One region of the Leifsonia sp. HAY1-4F genome, then DNA from elsewhere that is predicted to be linked to it. Evidence: riboswitches for the same ligand, from Rfam matches in the RefSeq annotation. Region 1 holds a riboswitch; the other holds the start of a gene.

The links. Region 1 has a riboswitch for thiamine pyrophosphate ahead of ACPYOG_RS18305 (ECF transporter S component). Riboswitches for the same ligand answer to the same signal wherever they lie in the genome.
Region 2: linked by a shared signal. The riboswitch ahead of thiC (phosphomethylpyrimidine synthase ThiC) and the one ahead of ACPYOG_RS18305 (ECF transporter S component) in region 1 are both predicted to bind thiamine pyrophosphate.

Annotation. Positions count from the first base shown of each region.
Region 1 is NZ_JBNDHX010000152.1:1,658-5,863, forward strand. It holds gene ACPYOG_RS18295 (energy-coupling factor transporter transmembrane component T family protein) at 1-557, opposite strand, end outside; gene ACPYOG_RS18300 (ABC transporter ATP-binding protein) at 554-2,065, opposite strand; gene ACPYOG_RS18305 (ECF transporter S component) at 2,071-2,694, opposite strand; TPP riboswitch at 2,729-2,839, opposite strand; gene ACPYOG_RS18310 (spore germination protein GerW family protein) at 2,939-3,271, opposite strand; partial or broken gene ACPYOG_RS18315 (Y-family DNA polymerase) at 3,324-4,206, opposite strand, start outside.
Region 2 is NZ_JBNDHX010000004.1:30,071-34,276, reverse strand. It holds gene ACPYOG_RS01720 (galactose-binding domain-containing protein) at 1-405, shown strand, start outside; gene ACPYOG_RS01715 (glycoside hydrolase family 43 protein) at 381-1,367, shown strand; gene thiD (bifunctional hydroxymethylpyrimidine kinase/phosphomethylpyrimidine kinase) at 1,370-2,248, opposite strand; TPP riboswitch at 2,303-2,411, shown strand; gene thiC (phosphomethylpyrimidine synthase ThiC) at 2,410-4,143, shown strand; gene thiE (thiamine phosphate synthase) at 4,140-4,206, opposite strand, start outside.

The sequences.
Region 1 (4,206 bases):
AGGAACCGGCGGATCGCACCGGATTCGGCGACCCCACGCGCCCGGCGGGCGAGGGTGAGCGCCCGCCAGTCCTCGGCGAACAGCCCGACCAGCCGGAGACCGGCGAGGCCGCCGATCACGAACCGGGCGGGCAGCCGGAGCAGCTGCGCCAGGCCGTCAGCGAGGTCGGTCGGGTCGATGGTCACGAAGAGGAGCACCGCGGGCAGGCCGATCGCCAGCACGCGCAGGGCGGTCGCGGCGCCGAGGCCGATCGAGCCCTGGCTGATCTCCACCGCCCACCACTGCACATAGACGGTGCCGGAGACCTGGCCGTAGAGGACCGTGGTCAACCCGGCGAGCGGGGCGGCGATCCAGACCGGGGCGGTGCGCGCCAGGACGGTGCGCACCGGGATGCCCGCGAAAGCCAGCAGCACCAGTTCGAGGATCAGCGCGACGCCCGCCGAGACCGGGTCGATGGAGAGTAGCAGCGCGACGGTGACGATCACGGAGGCGCCGAGCTTGGCGACCGGGTTCAGGGTCGCCAGCGGGCCGGTGCGCAGCGGCTGCACGAGCGTCATGCGGTCACCTCCGCAACATCCAGCCGAAGGGATGCGGCACCCACGGCGCGCACGAACTCCGCGTCGTGGGTGGCGGCGACGATGGCGTGACCCTCGTGGCGGAGGGAGGCGATCATCCGCACCAGCTCCTGCCAGGTGCGCGCATCCTGCCCGAAAGTCGGCTCATCCAGCACCAGGAGGCGGGGTCGCGTCGCGAGGGCCGTCGCAACCGAGAGCCGGCGCTTCTGACCGCCGGAGAGCGTGAAGGGGTTCGCGGCGGCGGCATCGGTCAGCGCGAGGCGGTCGAGCAGTTCATCCACCCGTTCGTCGACCTCAGTCGTCGGCAGGTGGAGCGCGCGCGGGCCGGCGGCGAGCTCGTCGCGGACCGTGCCTGCGATGAACTGGTGCTCCGGATTCTGGAAGACGCTCCCGATGCGCGTGAGCAGCTCGCGCGAGCGCCAGGATGCGGGATCCGAGGAGGCGCCGTCGGCCAGGAGGGGCTCCGCGATCAGCTCGCCGCCGAGACCGGGGAGCAGGCCGCCGAGGGTGAGGGCGAGGGTCGACTTGCCGGAGCCGTTCCGGCCGGTGAGGGCGAACGCGGAGCCCGCACGCACCTCGAGATCGACGGGATGCCCGACCGGCACGGCCGCGGCCGCGCCCGCCCGCGCACGGCGACGGCGACGTGGGCGTGTCATCGCCGCACGACCGAACGCGAGCGAGCGAGCGGTCAGCAGCGGCATCCCTTCGGGAACGACGGGTGCCTCGGGGACGGGCGTGCCCGGCAGCCAGACGCCGGCCCGCCCGAGCTCGCCGTCGGCATCGGCGAGCACGGCGTCCGGCGCGCCGTCGGCGAGCACGCCGCCGTCCGCTCCCAGCACGACGACGCGGGTGACCAGGTCCTGCCACACGGCGACGCGGTGCTCCACAACCACGAGCGTGGCGCCGGTCGTCTCGAGTGCGGCGAGCACCGCATCCCGCACTTCGAGCACGCCCTCGGGGTCGAGATTCGCCGTGGGCTCGTCCAGCAGCAGCAGGCCGGGACGCATGGCAAGCAGGCCCGCCAGCGCCAGGCGCTGCTTCTGGCCGCCGGAGAGCTGAGCCGTGGGGTGATCGAGGGGCACATCGAGGCCGACCTCTGCGAGAGACCGCCGGACGCGCATCCACAACTCGTCGCGCGGCACACCGAGGTTCTCGCCGGCGAAGGCGACGTCATCGCCCACCCGGGCGAGGATGACCTGGGCGTCCGGGTCCTGCAGCAGCAGTCCGGCCGTCCCCCGCGACTGAGCGGGCGGGCGCCCGGCCACGGTCAGCGACCCAGCGGACTCGCCGTCGTCGTCGCCGCCGAGCACGCCCGCGAGGCCGGCGAGCAGCGTGCTCTTGCCGGCGCCGGATGCGCCGAGGAGCAGCACCCGCTGCCCCGGCTCGATGCACAGGTCGACGCCGCGAACCGCCCACGCGCTTCGTCCCTCGTACCGCCAGCCCCAGTCGGCGACGCGAACCGCCGCCGGGGCGCCCTCTCCCGTGCTCACCGTCGTCAGGCCTGCGCGGTCCCCCGCGCCTCGCGGCCCGCGGCGAAGCGGCTCAATGCCCCGGTCCGCGCCAGGGCGCGCACCAGCAGCCAGGAGCCGAGGCCGGCCACGATCAGGCCCGAGATCGTCGTCGTGATCGCGTAGACGACGATGAACTCCGCCTTCGATCCGGGGTACCAGTACAGAAGGTCGAGGATGGACTCGGCGACGCCTGCGCCTGCACCCGCCAGCAGGGCGGGGACGAGCCGCCAGTTCGCGTAGAGGAACAGGGCGAAGACGATCTCCGCGCCGAGGCCCTGCACCACGCCGGAGAGCAGAGTGGCGACACCCCACTGCGTGCCGATCAGGGCCGAGACGACCGCGGCGACCAGCTCGCCGAACAGCGCGGCGCCCGGCTTGCGGACGATGAGAGCGACGAGGACGCCCGCGAACAGCCACGGGCCGTTGATGATGCCCTGGAAACCGGGCAGGACCGTCCCGACCGGGCCCGAGATGGGGTTGGAGACGATGTCCCAGACCCAGAAGACGACTCCGGATGCGACGGCGACGACGCTCGCGACGACGATGTCGACGACCCGCCAGCGCAGGACGCGCGACGAAAGGCCGGTGGAGGAGATGGTTGCGTGCACTGTACGTGCCCTTTCATTCAGCGAAACAGGGCACGGGATGTGAGAAGGTCCTCCCTGCGCTGGCATGACCCAGATCAGGTTCGACGGTCGAGACTTGGAGAAGTCTCCTCTCAGCCCGGCTCACCGGACTCCCGTGTTCGCACCCAGTGTATCCCTCGCGCCGCGCATCCATTCGTCCGGTCGGGGCGCGCAGGCGAGAGCAGTCGCCTCACGCTCGGCCGACTGTTCTCGAAGCGCTCGGGGACTACTTCTTGAGCGCGCGGATGACGCGGGCCCAGGCGTGACCGGCCACCCAGAAGAAGGGGATGCCGACCGCCAGCAGGGTGATCAGGTTGGGGCGGAAGCGGACGCCCAGCTCGTCGGATATGTAGGCGCCGAACGGGACGGCCATCCCGCCGCCGCCACCGCCGCCCGGGTTGTCCTCGCCGCCCTCGCCCATACCTCCGCCGCCGAAACCGAACTGCACGGCGGCGACCGGGACGATGGTCGTGCCATCCAGGACGATCGGTTCGCCGTAGACCGACTTGATACCGGAGCCGCTGATGGTCTCCGCGAGCTTGAGGGTGATGTTCGTCATGGAAGCCACCGTAGCGCGCGCCCTCCGGCCTGACCAGGCACCGGATGCCGGCTCAATCGCTCACGTACTTCGGGTTGCGTCCGTCCTGCTCCTCCTCGTCGGCGTCCCTCGACCGGCGGACGAGGGAGGCCGGTCCGATCGCGCCGCGCCCGAACCGGGCGCTCACCGCATCCAGGGTCCGCTCCGCCTCGCGCCACTCCTCGTCGGGATCCCACAGCGCGAGCGCGTCTCCGCCGGCGTCGAGCAACTGCTCGGCACGCACCCCGATCAAGCGGAGCGGGGTCTGCCGGACATCCAGGCCGAGCGCGCCGAAGACGTCCCAGGCCTCCTCGAAGAGACGCCGGCCCACGTTGGTCGGCTCGGCCAGAGTGCGGGAGCGGGTGATCGTGCGGAAGTCCGAGAAGCGGACCTTGATCGCGACAGTGCGCGCCACCAGTTCGTGTTCCCGCAGCCGCTCGCCGACCCGCCCGGAGAGCCGGAGGAATTCGCGGCGGAGGGTGTCCAGGTTTCCGACGTCGACGCCGAAGGTGTTCTCGTGCCCGATGCTCTTCTCGCGCGACTCCGTGACGATGCGGCGCGCATCCCTCCCGTTCGCCAGGTCGTGCAGCCGCCGCCCGCCGGCATCCCCGACCGCCTTCTGCAGCACGTGCAACGGGGCGTCCGCGAGATCGGCGACCGTGAGCAGCCCCATCCGCTCGAGCGACGCCTGGGTGCTGGCGCCGACGCCCCAGAGCGCACCGACCGGGAGGGGACGCAGGAACGCGAGCGTCTCGGCGCGCGGGATGACCAGGAGCCCGTCGGGCTTCGCACGGCCCGACGCGAGCTTCGCCATGAACTTCGTCGCGGCGACGCCGACCGAGCAGGTGAGGCCGGTCTCCTCGAAGACGCGGGACCGGATCAGTTCGGCGATGCGCCGCGGCGACCCCAGCAGACGC
Region 2 (4,206 bases), on a different contig from region 1:
GGGAAGGCGACGCTCGCGGGCGACTCGCCCACCCAGGCCGAGGTCGACGCCGCGGCGCAGGGGATCGCGGATGCGATCGCCGGACTCCAGCCGTTGGGAACCGCCTGGAGCGCGGCCCAGGTCTACACGAAGGGCGACCAGGTCACGTACGACGGCAACAACTTCATCGCCCAATGGTGGACGCAGGGCCAGGTGCCCGGGGCCTCCCCGTGGAGTGCCTGGGCGCAGGTCGGTCAGCGGACGCAGTGCCAGGCCGGCTGGAGCCGCACCTGGACGGCGAGCTGGCAGTACAACGAGGGCGACATCGCGGTGCAGGCCGGTCACCGCTGGCAGGCGAAGTGGTCGACCAGGAATCAGACTCCCGGGGACGCCAACGGCCCGTGGACGGATCTCGGCACCTGCTGATGGGCAGCGAGTACGGCTACCTGTTCGCCCACTTCCGGGAGGAACCGGACGGCTATGCGGAGCGCATCCACTTCTCGCTGAGCGAGGGCGACTCCCCGTTGCGGTGGCTTCCGCTCTGGAACGGTGAGCCGCGGCTGACCTCCACTCTCGGCACGACGGGCGTCCGCGACCCCGCGATCGTGAAGGATGCGGCGGGACGGTTCCACGTGCTGTGCACGGACCTCCGGGTCTGGGGCGGAGACGACGCCGGCTGGGACGCCTGGCGACGGCGTGGCAGCCGCTCGCTCATCGTCTGGGACTCCGACGACCTGGTCGAGTGGACGGGCCCGCGCGCAGTGGAGGTCGCTCCGGCGACCGCCGGGATGGCGTGGGCCCCGGAGACGACGGTCGACCCGGACACCGGCGAGCACCTCGTCTTCTGGTCGTCGTGCCTCTTCGACGAGTCCGATGGCGACCACACGGGCGAGACCTACAGCCGCATCCTGTACTCCCGGACGCGCGACTTCGTGCGGTTCACCCCTGCGGAGACGCTCATCGACAGCGGCCTCGACATCATCGACACGGCACTCCTGCAGGAGAACGGCCGCGTCCACCGGTTCAGCAAGGACGAGAGCCATGGGCCGGGCAGGTCCGGAATCCACCAGGAGGTCGGCTCCGGACTCTTCGCCGACGACTTCGTCACGGTCGGCACGCTGATCGGAGCGGACCTGTTCGCCGGCGTCGAAGCGCCGATCGTCCTGAAGGACCCCCACGAGTCCCGGTGGTATCTCTTCCTCGATCAGTACAGCACGAGCCCGCAGGGCTACTTCGCCCTGGAAAGCACCGATCCCGTCAGCGGCGACTGGAGTCCGGTCCCCGCCGACCGCGTGCGGATCGCGCCGGGGACCAAGCACGGCACGATCCTCCGCCTCGACCGCGAGGAATGGCTCCGGCTCCGCCCCTTCGCCGAGGAGGTCGCCTGACCTCACGCCACCGGATCCTGCTCGGCGACCGCCGACCCGTCCCCCTCCGGCCACAGGTGGTGGAAATGGTCGAGCGGGCCCGGACCACGGCCGACGTCGAGGCGATCGGCTGATGCGAGTGCGCCGGTCAGCCACGTCTTCGTCACCCGGAGAGCGTCCAGCCAGTCTCCCGACCGTGCGCGATTCGTGGCCAGCCCGGCCGACAGTGAACAGCCCGTGCCATGGGTGTTCGCCGTCGCCACTCGTGGCGCCATCAGCGAAGAGACGGCCCGGCCGGTGCCGAGCGTGTCCCGTGGATCGATCACGGCGTCGGGGGAGGTCGCACCGCCGAGGTGCCCACCCGTGACGAGCACAGCGACCTCGTAGGCCTCGGAGAGCCGCTGGGCCTGCGCGATCGCCGCGTCCCAGGACGACGCAGGCGGTTCGTCGGCTAGCGCTGCGAGCTCGTCCAGGTTGGGTGTGACCACGCTGCACAGCGGCAGGAGGCCGCGGAGCGCCTGCAGCAGGTCGTCGCGTCCCAGCGCGTCGCCGGTGCTGGCTTTCAGCACAGGATCGAGCACCACGATCGGCGGGGTGGTCTCGGCGAGCCATGCGCCGAGGACCGCGGCGTTGTCGGCGGTGGCGAGCATCCCGATCTTCACGGCATCGATCGTGACGTCGTCGCTGACGGCGGCGAGCTGTTCGGCGAGGAAGGAGGGCGGAGGGGTGTGGATGGTGCGGACCTCGGTGGTGTTCTGCGCGACGAGGGCGGTGACGACGGCCATGCCGTACCCGCCGTTGGCGGCGATGCTCTTGAGGTCGGCGTGGATGCCCGCACCGCCGGTGGGGTCCGTGCCGGCGATGCTGAGCACGCGCGGGATGCTGTGCTCGCGGGGGCTCATGGCGCGACCCTAGCAGGTCGGTTCGACGCCCCTCCGGATCGTGCGCTATGGTCGGTGCATCCACACGGGAGCCCTCGCAAGGGCTGAGATCGGGCTGACGCGGCCTGCGACCGTTCGAACCTGTCCGGGTAATTCCGGCGAAGGAAGTAGGAGTCTCCTCGATGGATTCTGTCGTAACTGCACGCGCTCTGGCCTTTCTGCACGACACGGAGCACGACCTCCACGTGCCGGTCGATCGGATCGGTCTGGACCCCTCGCCGGACGGCACGGCCAACCCGCCGGTGACGGTGTACCGGACCGAGGGACCGGGCAGTGACCCGGTCGTCGGTCTGCCGCCGCTCCGCGAGAAGTGGATCGCCGGCCGCGCCGACACGGAGGTGTACCCGGGCCGGGAGCGCAACCTGCAGGATGACGGCCGTTCGGCGATCCGCCGTGGCGAGGCGTCGGCGGAGTGGCGCGGCGCCAAGCCGCCGGTGCGCCGGGCGCTCCCCGGACGCACGATCACGCAGATGCGCTACGCCCGCGAAGGAGTGATCACTCCCGAGATGCGGTTCGTGGCGCTGCGGGAGGGCTGCGACGTCGAGCTGGTGCGTTCGGAGCTGGCGGCCGGCCGGGCGATCATCCCGAACAACGTCAACCACCCGGAGTCGGAGCCGATGATCATCGGCAAGGCGTTCCTGGTGAAGATCAACGCCAACATCGGCAACTCCGCGGTGACCAGCTCGATCGCCGAGGAGGTATCCAAGCTGCAGTGGGCGACGACCTGGGGCGCGGACACGGTGATGGACCTCTCCACCGGCGACGACATCCACACGACCCGTGAGTGGATCATCCGCAACTCGCCGGTGCCGATCGGAACCGTCCCGATCTACCAGGCGCTGGAGAAGGTGAACGGGGATGCGTCCGCGCTCACCTGGGAGGTGTACCGGGACACAGTCATCGAGCAGTGCGAGCAGGGCGTGGACTACATGACCGTCCACGCGGGCGTACTGCTGCGGTACGTGCCGTTGACGGCGGAGCGGGTGACCGGGATCGTCTCGCGTGGCGGCTCGATCATGGCCGGCTGGTGCCTGGCGCACCACCAGGAGAACTTCCTCTACACGCACTTCGACGAACTCTGCGAGATCTTCGCGCAGTACGACGTCGCGTTCTCCCTCGGCGACGGGCTGCGGCCGGGGTCCATCGCCGACGCGAACGACGCCGCCCAGTTCGCCGAGCTGGACACCCTCGCCGAGCTGACCAAGCGTGCCTGGACGTACGACGTGCAGGTCATGGTCGAGGGCCCCGGACACGTCCCGTTCCACCTGGTCCGGGAGAACGTCGAGCGACAGCAGGAGCTCTGCGACGGCGCCCCCTTTTACACGCTCGGCCCGCTGGTGACCGACATCGCTCCGGGCTACGACCACATCACCTCGGCGATCGGGGCGACCGAGATCGCCCGCTACGGCACGGCGATGCTCTGCTACGTGACGCCGAAGGAGCACCTGGGCCTGCCGGACCGGGACGATGTGAAGACCGGGGTCATCACATACAAGATCGCCGCCCACGCGGCCGACGTCGCCAAGGGCCACCCGGGCGCGCAGGCACGGGACGACGCGCTCTCGAAGGCCCGGTTCGAGTTCCGCTGGCGCGACCAGTTCGCCCTGTCGCTGGACCCGGTCACCGCGCAGGAGTTCCACGACGAGACCCTGCCGGCCGAACCGGCGAAGACGGCGCACTTCTGCTCGATGTGCGGGCCGAAGTTCTGCTCGATGCGCATCTCGCAGGACATCCGCGACCAGTTCGGCGGTGTCACCGAGCAGCAGCGGGTCGCCGGGATGGCGGCCAAATCGGCCGAGTTCGCCGAGTCCGGCGGGAAGGTCTACCTTCCCGCGCCCACCACCGGCCGCCCCTAGCCGTGGTGCGCGAGGACCGGGAGCGCCGCGCGCAACCGCCCGGCGCTTCCGGCGGGGTCATCC